DNA from 2 places in the Pseudoduganella sp. R-43 genome. Region 2 is predicted to be linked to the other one. Evidence: predicted binding sites of a transcription regulator. Region 2 holds the regulator's gene; the other holds the start of a gene.
The links. The regulator LexA, encoded in region 2, represses DNA repair genes until DNA is damaged. The targets are predictions, from matches to a motif close to ACTGTATNNNNATACAGT.
Positions count from the first base shown of each region.

Region 1 (3,361 bases), 230 kb from region 2:
GTAGCACCTGCCTGGCGCGCCAGGAAAGCTGCCAGGTGCCTGGTGATCGCAGCGTCCTGCGCGTAAGGCAGGCCAAGCTGGGTCAGGCCGGCGCGGGAACGCACGGCCGGGCGTGCGGAAGCTTCCACTTTCGGGAAGAAGCCGTCCGTGATGAAGGCCGTGACTTCGGCGCGCGTCAGTTCGGTGCGGATCGAGCCGCCGATCAGCTTCGAGCCGCGGCTTGGCACCACGATCGGCCAGGTTTCGGCCTGCGCGTTGGCCAGCAGGTTTTCCTTGGCCGCGCGGCAGCCGTAGGTCAGCGCGCGCATCTGCCAGGCGTCGAGCTGGGTGCCGTTGGCAGCCAGCTTGCGCGCCACCAGGTGAGCCAGCGCCAAGTCCATATTGTCGCCGCCCAGCAGGATGTGGTCGCCCACAGCCACCCGGTGCGGCTCCAGCTTGCCGTCGCGCTCGAGGATGGCGATCAGCGAGAAGTCGCTGGTACCGCCGCCCACGTCCACCACCAGGATGATGTCGCCCGGCTTGACTTCCTTGCGCCAGCGGCCGTCGCTGCTCTGGATCCAGCTGTACAGCGCCGACTGCGGCTCTTCCAGCAGGGTGACGTTCTCGTAGCCGGCGGCGCGAGCCGCTTCGGCGGTAAGTTCGCGCGCGGCCGGGTCGAACGATGCAGGGATGGTGACCGTGACTGCCTGCTGCGTGAACGGCGCATCCGGATGGGCGTTGTCCCATGCAGCGCGCAGGTGTTTCAGGTAGCGGGTCGAAGCCTCCAGCGGCGACACACGCGACACCTCTTCCGGCGCGTCATGCGGCAGGATGGCTGCGCGGCGATCCACGCCAGGGTGGCACAGCCAGCTCTTGGCGCTCGACACCAAACGGATCGGCGTGGTGGCGCCGCGGCTGCGGGCCATTTCGCCCGTCACTGCGGGCGTCCCGTCGGCAGCAGCCCAGGGCAGGGCCAGTTCGCCGGCCGCCAGCTCGTCCGGATGCGGCAGGTAGAGGAAGCTTGGCAGCAGCGGCAGTTCTTCTACCGTGCCTGGCGCGGTGAGCTGGGGCACGCCCAGCACGCCATGCCTGGTTTTCTCGCCATCGCTGCCCGCCAGTTCAACGTAGGACAGCGCGCTGTGGGTGGTGCCAAGGTCGATGCCGATGGCAAAACGCGGATCGCTCACAGTTCCACCTCAGCCGGGGCCAATACTCTGGCGTTATGCGCTTCCGCCAGTTTCGGCAGCCGCACGCTGGAGGCGCGCCAGCCGCGGTGGCTCAGGGTGCCGGTGAACGGCGCCTTGCCGACCACATTGCCGGTCAGGCGCACGGCGGATGCATCGAAGCCTTCCGGCAGCGTCACGCGGCTGCCTTCCGCTTCGGAGCGGACTGCGTCGATGGTGAAATGCTCGCGCAGCACCTTGGAGCAGCCCTCGTGCACCACGCGGGCGGCGGCGCCAATGTCGGCATCCGAATAGCCGGACAGGTTTTCCTGCGTGAAGTCGATCAGGCGGGCTTCGCGCTGGAACAGGGACAGGAGCTGCAGTGCTGCGTCGGGCGTGGCTTCGCGCAGGGGCGCGGCGGCTGGCACTGGGGCGGCGACTGGTGCAGGTGCTGGCGCGGCAGCCGGAGCCGCTGCGGGGCCCACGCTGTCGTCACGCACGCGGGCGGCGAATTCAGCATCGCCCAGGGTTTTGAAAAAGGCGCCAAAGGCGAGGGAAATCCTGCTCCCAAAGGAGGGCAGATTGGTGGTTTTGCTCATGTTATTGCTCTTTGAATGTCGGGGGATATCCCGGAGAAGTGCGCATGATACCAGCTTGGCTTGCAGCCTTGGCGCAGGCGGATTAGAATACTGTATGTATATACAGTTATACTTCGGGGCGCCGCATGCAGGACCATGAATTCGAAGGGCAGGTGATGCTGCCGCCGCAATCGCTCAAGGCCAAAAAAGGGCGCGGTGCGGTATCAAACATGCAAGGAAGGTACGAGCTGCAGGCGCGCGAAGCGTTCGACGACGGCTGGGCACCCGATCCGGACGATGCCGAGGCTGAACTGCTTCCACCGCGCACCATTGTCACCGCGGAGACGGCCAAGACCATCCTCACGCGCAACCAGTCGCCCGATATTCCGTTCAACGTTTCGCTGAACCCTTATCGCGGCTGCGAGCATGGCTGCATTTATTGTTTTGCGCGGCCATCGCATAGCTACCTGGGCTTGTCGCCCGGCCTGGACTTTGAGACCAAGCTGTTCGCCAAGGTGAATGCGCCGGACCTGCTGCGCGCCGAATTGTCCAAGCCAGGTTATCAGGTGGAGTCGCTCGCACTGGGCGTGAATACCGACGCCTACCAGCCTTGCGAGCGCGAATACCAGCTCACGCGGCGGGTGCTGCAAGTGCTGGCCGAGTGCAACCATCCGGTTGGCCTGATCACCAAATCCTCGCTGATCGAGCGTGACATCGACATCCTCGCGCCGATGGCTGCGCGCAACCTGGCCGCCGCATCGGTCACCATCACCACGCTGGACAGCAAAATCTCGCGCACCCTGGAGCCGCGCGCTGCCGCGCCCGCACGCCGCCTGCGCACAATCGAGACGCTGGCGAAGGCCGGCATTCCGGTTGGCGTCAGCATTGCGCCGATCATTCCTTTTGTCACTGAGCCCGATATCGAAAAGATCATGTCCGCAGCCCGCGATGCCGGCGCGGTGATGGCAACCTATGTCGTACTGCGACTTCCGTGGGAAGTCAGCCCCTTGTTCAAGGAGTGGCTGGAAGCGCATTTCCCCGACCGTGCCGCGCGCGTGATGAACCGCGTGCGTGACATGCGCGGTGGCAAGGATTACGAAGCCGAGTTCGGCGCACGCATGCGTGGCGAAGGCGTGTGGGCGGACCTGATCCTGCAGCGCATCGAGAAAGGCATCACCCGCTTCGGCTTCCACGGCCGCCACAGCAAGTTCCGCTCGCTCGACTGCACCCAGTTCAAGCGACCCGAATACATTCCACCCTCCGGCGCCCGCGCAGTTGCTGCAGCCAAAGCGGGGCAAATGAACCTTTTCTGAAATGGGAGGCGATGATGGGCTGGTTTCTGATCAATGTCATGCTACCGCTTACGGCACCTGGACAGCAATCGCCTTTTCTGCATCAGCGTTATATGAAATCGGCGTTGGAAGAAGCGTTCCGGGAACCACGAGTGTTGGCTACATACAGGGAGTAGCAGTCTTCATCATTGCGGCATCAAGTATCGTAGCTGCTGGTGGCGCAACATTTCCAACCTCGCTGCATAGGCCTGAAGGTGTTGCCCCGCTCCGCCATTACTCAACGTTTGCGTTCTCACTGTTATTGACCGTTTGGGCAGCCTTGGTTCGTCTGGTAGTTCAATTCGGACTA
Region 1 covers NZ_CP183988.1:5,010,344-5,013,704, reverse strand. The annotation lists gene ACN9M3_RS22800 (Hsp70 family protein) at 1-1,166, opposite strand, end outside; gene ACN9M3_RS22795 (DUF2760 domain-containing protein) at 1,163-1,741, opposite strand; gene ACN9M3_RS22790 (PA0069 family radical SAM protein) at 1,867-3,033, shown strand.
Region 1: the regulator LexA is predicted to act here: its motif matches at 1,831-1,848, upstream of ACN9M3_RS22790 (PA0069 family radical SAM protein).

Region 2 (3,361 bases):
TTCGTAGTGACGCATTAATAACTCCCTTAAGGACTGTGAATATAGCCCACCCCGGCGTCAAGACGGGTGTGGGAAGAGGTAAGCCCGCAAGCATAGCAGACTTTGCCGGCCGGCTCAAGGTTTACTGATGGCGCGCAAAGCCCCCTGCCCGCTGGGCTGGCATGCCGGGGCATGGACCAGTCGACGCCGCCTGGAAGCTGCGCCCTTGCATTGCTCCGGGTAAGAACCCTGGATGACGCGCTGCTTGCCTGCGGCTTAATCGCCTGAGGCTTCGCCCCTCGCCGCCATGGCAGGCTGCGTCGCCTCAGACGATTGCAAGATCCCGGCGAGGAACCCGAGCCCGGCCGCCAGCCAGACCAGGGAGGCGACCACATCAAACGTCCACACACGATCGGGGAATTTGTACAAGTAAGGCACCACCAGCAGCCCGCGCAGCAGGCAAATCGCAGCAATCGTGCCCTGCGCCATTTGCGCAAATGGCAACCAGCGCAAGCGCCCTGCGCCAGCCAGCGCATACAAGGAGCAGATCAACATCAAGGCCCCTATGACTACCGCGCCAGCCGGCGCGAACCACGTCCCGGCGCGGGCTGATGCAACGACCTTGGGCGGCGCCTGCAGGAAGGCATACCACTCCGGCCCCAGCCAAGGCGCCGCGAAATGAATCACGGCACCGAACAAGGAAATCCCCGCCGCCAGCAAGAAAGCAAACCGTCCCATCCTGCCCTCCAATGGTTGTCGAAACATTATTAAGCCGAATATTTTCTGTCATTGCAACAAATTTGCTTGCAATTCCTTTCATACTGTACAAAAATACAGACTGTCTATATCCACAGTTCACCATAGCGCCATGATCAAGCTCACAGCACGACAAGAACAGATCCTCAACCTGATCAAGGATGCGATCGACAGCACCGGCTTCCCGCCTACCCGCGCCGAAATCGCGGCGGAGCTTGGCTTCAAGTCCGCCAATGCTGCAGAAGAACACTTGAAAGCCCTGCAACGCAAGGGCGCCATCGAAATTACCGCCGGCACCTCGCGCGGCATTCGCCTGACCGGCAACTTCGGCGGCCCGGCGACCGGTGCAGCAGCGCCGCGCCCGGCCGCTCGTGCCAATGTCGAATTCGACGACATGCCAGCCGTCCCGGCCGGCATGCTGGTTTCCCTGCCGCTGATCGGCCGCGTCGCCGCCGGCTCGCCCATCCTGGCCCAGGAAAACCTGGAGACCACCTACAGCGTCGACCCCAAGCTGTTCTCGGCCAAGCCGGACTTCCTGCTGAAGGTGCGCGGTGAATCGATGCGCGACATCGGCATCATGGACGGCGACCTGCTGGCCGTGAAAAAGACCGACAGCGCCCGCAATGGCCAGGTCGTGGTGGCTCGCATCGGCAACGATGTCACCGTCAAGACCTACCGCAAAACCGGCAGCAAGATCGAACTGCTGCCGGAAAATCCGGACTTCAAGGTGATCACAGTGACCGAAGAAGACGACTTCGCCCTGGAAGGCCTGGCCGTTGGCCTGATGCGAACCTGGCACTAAGACCGTCCTGCGCTCGGGGTGCGACGTGCGCCCTGGGCCTTTCTCCCGCGCTGGCCCGGCTGGCGCAATCCCTGCCCCTCCGCTGGCCAGCATGCCGTTTTAAGCCAGCCTGCGTCTCCATTTCTGCATTCTGTCGCACTCGGGTTCCATGACAAGGGCCGCTCGAGTTATCCTTCTTGCATCGAAAAAAGGAGAGGAGATCACATGCACGTCCGCCGTATCAGCTCGATCCTGTGCGCCTTGGCGCTGTCCATTTCCACCGCATACGCCGCCGCCCCGCAACAGCAGTTCGCCAACATGGGCGACCTGCAGCTTGAAAACAAAGCCACCATCAACGATTGCTCGATCGGCTACCGTACTTTCGGCACCCTCAACGCTGACAAATCAAACGTCATCCTGTTCACGACCTGGCACACCGGCACCAGCCGCGATGCGGCAGGGATGCTGCAAAGCGGCGCCCTGTTCGATCCGGCGCCATGGTACGTGATCGTGGTCGATGCACTGGGCAATGGCGTATCCTGCTCCCCTTCAAACAGCAAGACCCAACCAGGCCCCTCCTTTCCGCAGTTCTCGGTACGCGACATGGTCGCCAGCCAGCACAAGCTCCTGACCGAAAAACTGGGCATCAAGCACCTTCACGCCGTCATGGGCTACTCGATGGGCGGCATGCAGGCCTTCCAATGGGCCGCCAGCTACCCGGGCTTCATGGACGTAGCCATTCCCATCGCGGGCACACCGCGACTGACATCGTCCGACATGCTGTTCCTGCGCATCGTTGAAAAGTCGGTACTTGACGAGCCAGCCTACGCAGGCGGCCGCTATGCCCAGAACCCGCCGCTGCCAATGTATAACCTGCTGTTCGCCATGAACTTCGACAGCCCGGCGCATCGCAGCGCACGCACCGCGCCGAAGGACTTTGAAAAATTCTTCCGCGAGAGCCAGGCCTCCGATCCTGACGGCACTGACGCCAACAATTCCCTCTGGCAGATCCGCGCTGTACTGGGCCACGATATCGCCCAGGGCGGCAAGCTGGAAGACGCGGCGCCGCGCATCAAGGCGCGACTGGTCCCGATCAATGCAGCCCAAGACCACTTGGTCAACCCTGGGCCGGCAATCGCCTTCTCCAAGCTGCGCAAGGAAGAAGCCACCGTGCTTGACACCGACTGTGGCCACGCAGCGCTGCGCTGCGCCATGCCTGCCATGAAGGCCGTTGTGGAAAAAGCGCTACGCTAAACCTGCAGCCTGTCTAGCCAATCCTGCATTTCGTCGCAGCCACGCTCCCCGGGTGGCTGCGCTCACTTACAGTCACAAAAAGCACACCACAACCGGGGAGATTTGATGTTCAAGCCTTTCTGCATCGCAGCTGCGATGCTGGCGGCGCAATCCGCGTTCGCCTTCGACAACCAGGCCAACCACTACCGCCTCAGCATCGACAAGGATGCCAAACGCGCCCACGTCGAAGCCGACGTCTGGGTCGAGGGCCGCGACCTCGCGCTGTTCAACTGCATGCCGATACCGCAGCTCAAAAACGGCCAAGCCGACCTGATCGAAAAACTGCAAGTGCACGACATGGCCGGCAATGCCGTCGTCCTGAAAGACAAGGGCGAAGGCGAATACGACGTGGACGGCGACCGCCGCCTGCGCCTGTCTTACGACATCCGGCTGGAGCACGACAAATACCAATGGCCGGGCGGGAACGAAGAAGTATCCTATCACACCGACGAAGGCTTGATGTCGGTCGGCTATCCCTTGTTCATCGTCCCCGGCGAGAAAATGCTCGGGCAAACCGAAGTCACATTCGACCTGCCGATAGGATGGAAAGCC
Region 2 covers NZ_CP183988.1:5,240,635-5,243,995, forward strand. The annotation lists gene rpsF (30S ribosomal protein S6) at 1-15, opposite strand, end outside; gene ACN9M3_RS23855 (hypothetical protein) at 256-717, opposite strand; gene lexA (transcriptional repressor LexA) at 848-1,537, shown strand; gene ACN9M3_RS23865 (alpha/beta fold hydrolase) at 1,742-2,770, shown strand; gene ACN9M3_RS23870 (hypothetical protein) at 2,876-3,361, shown strand, end outside.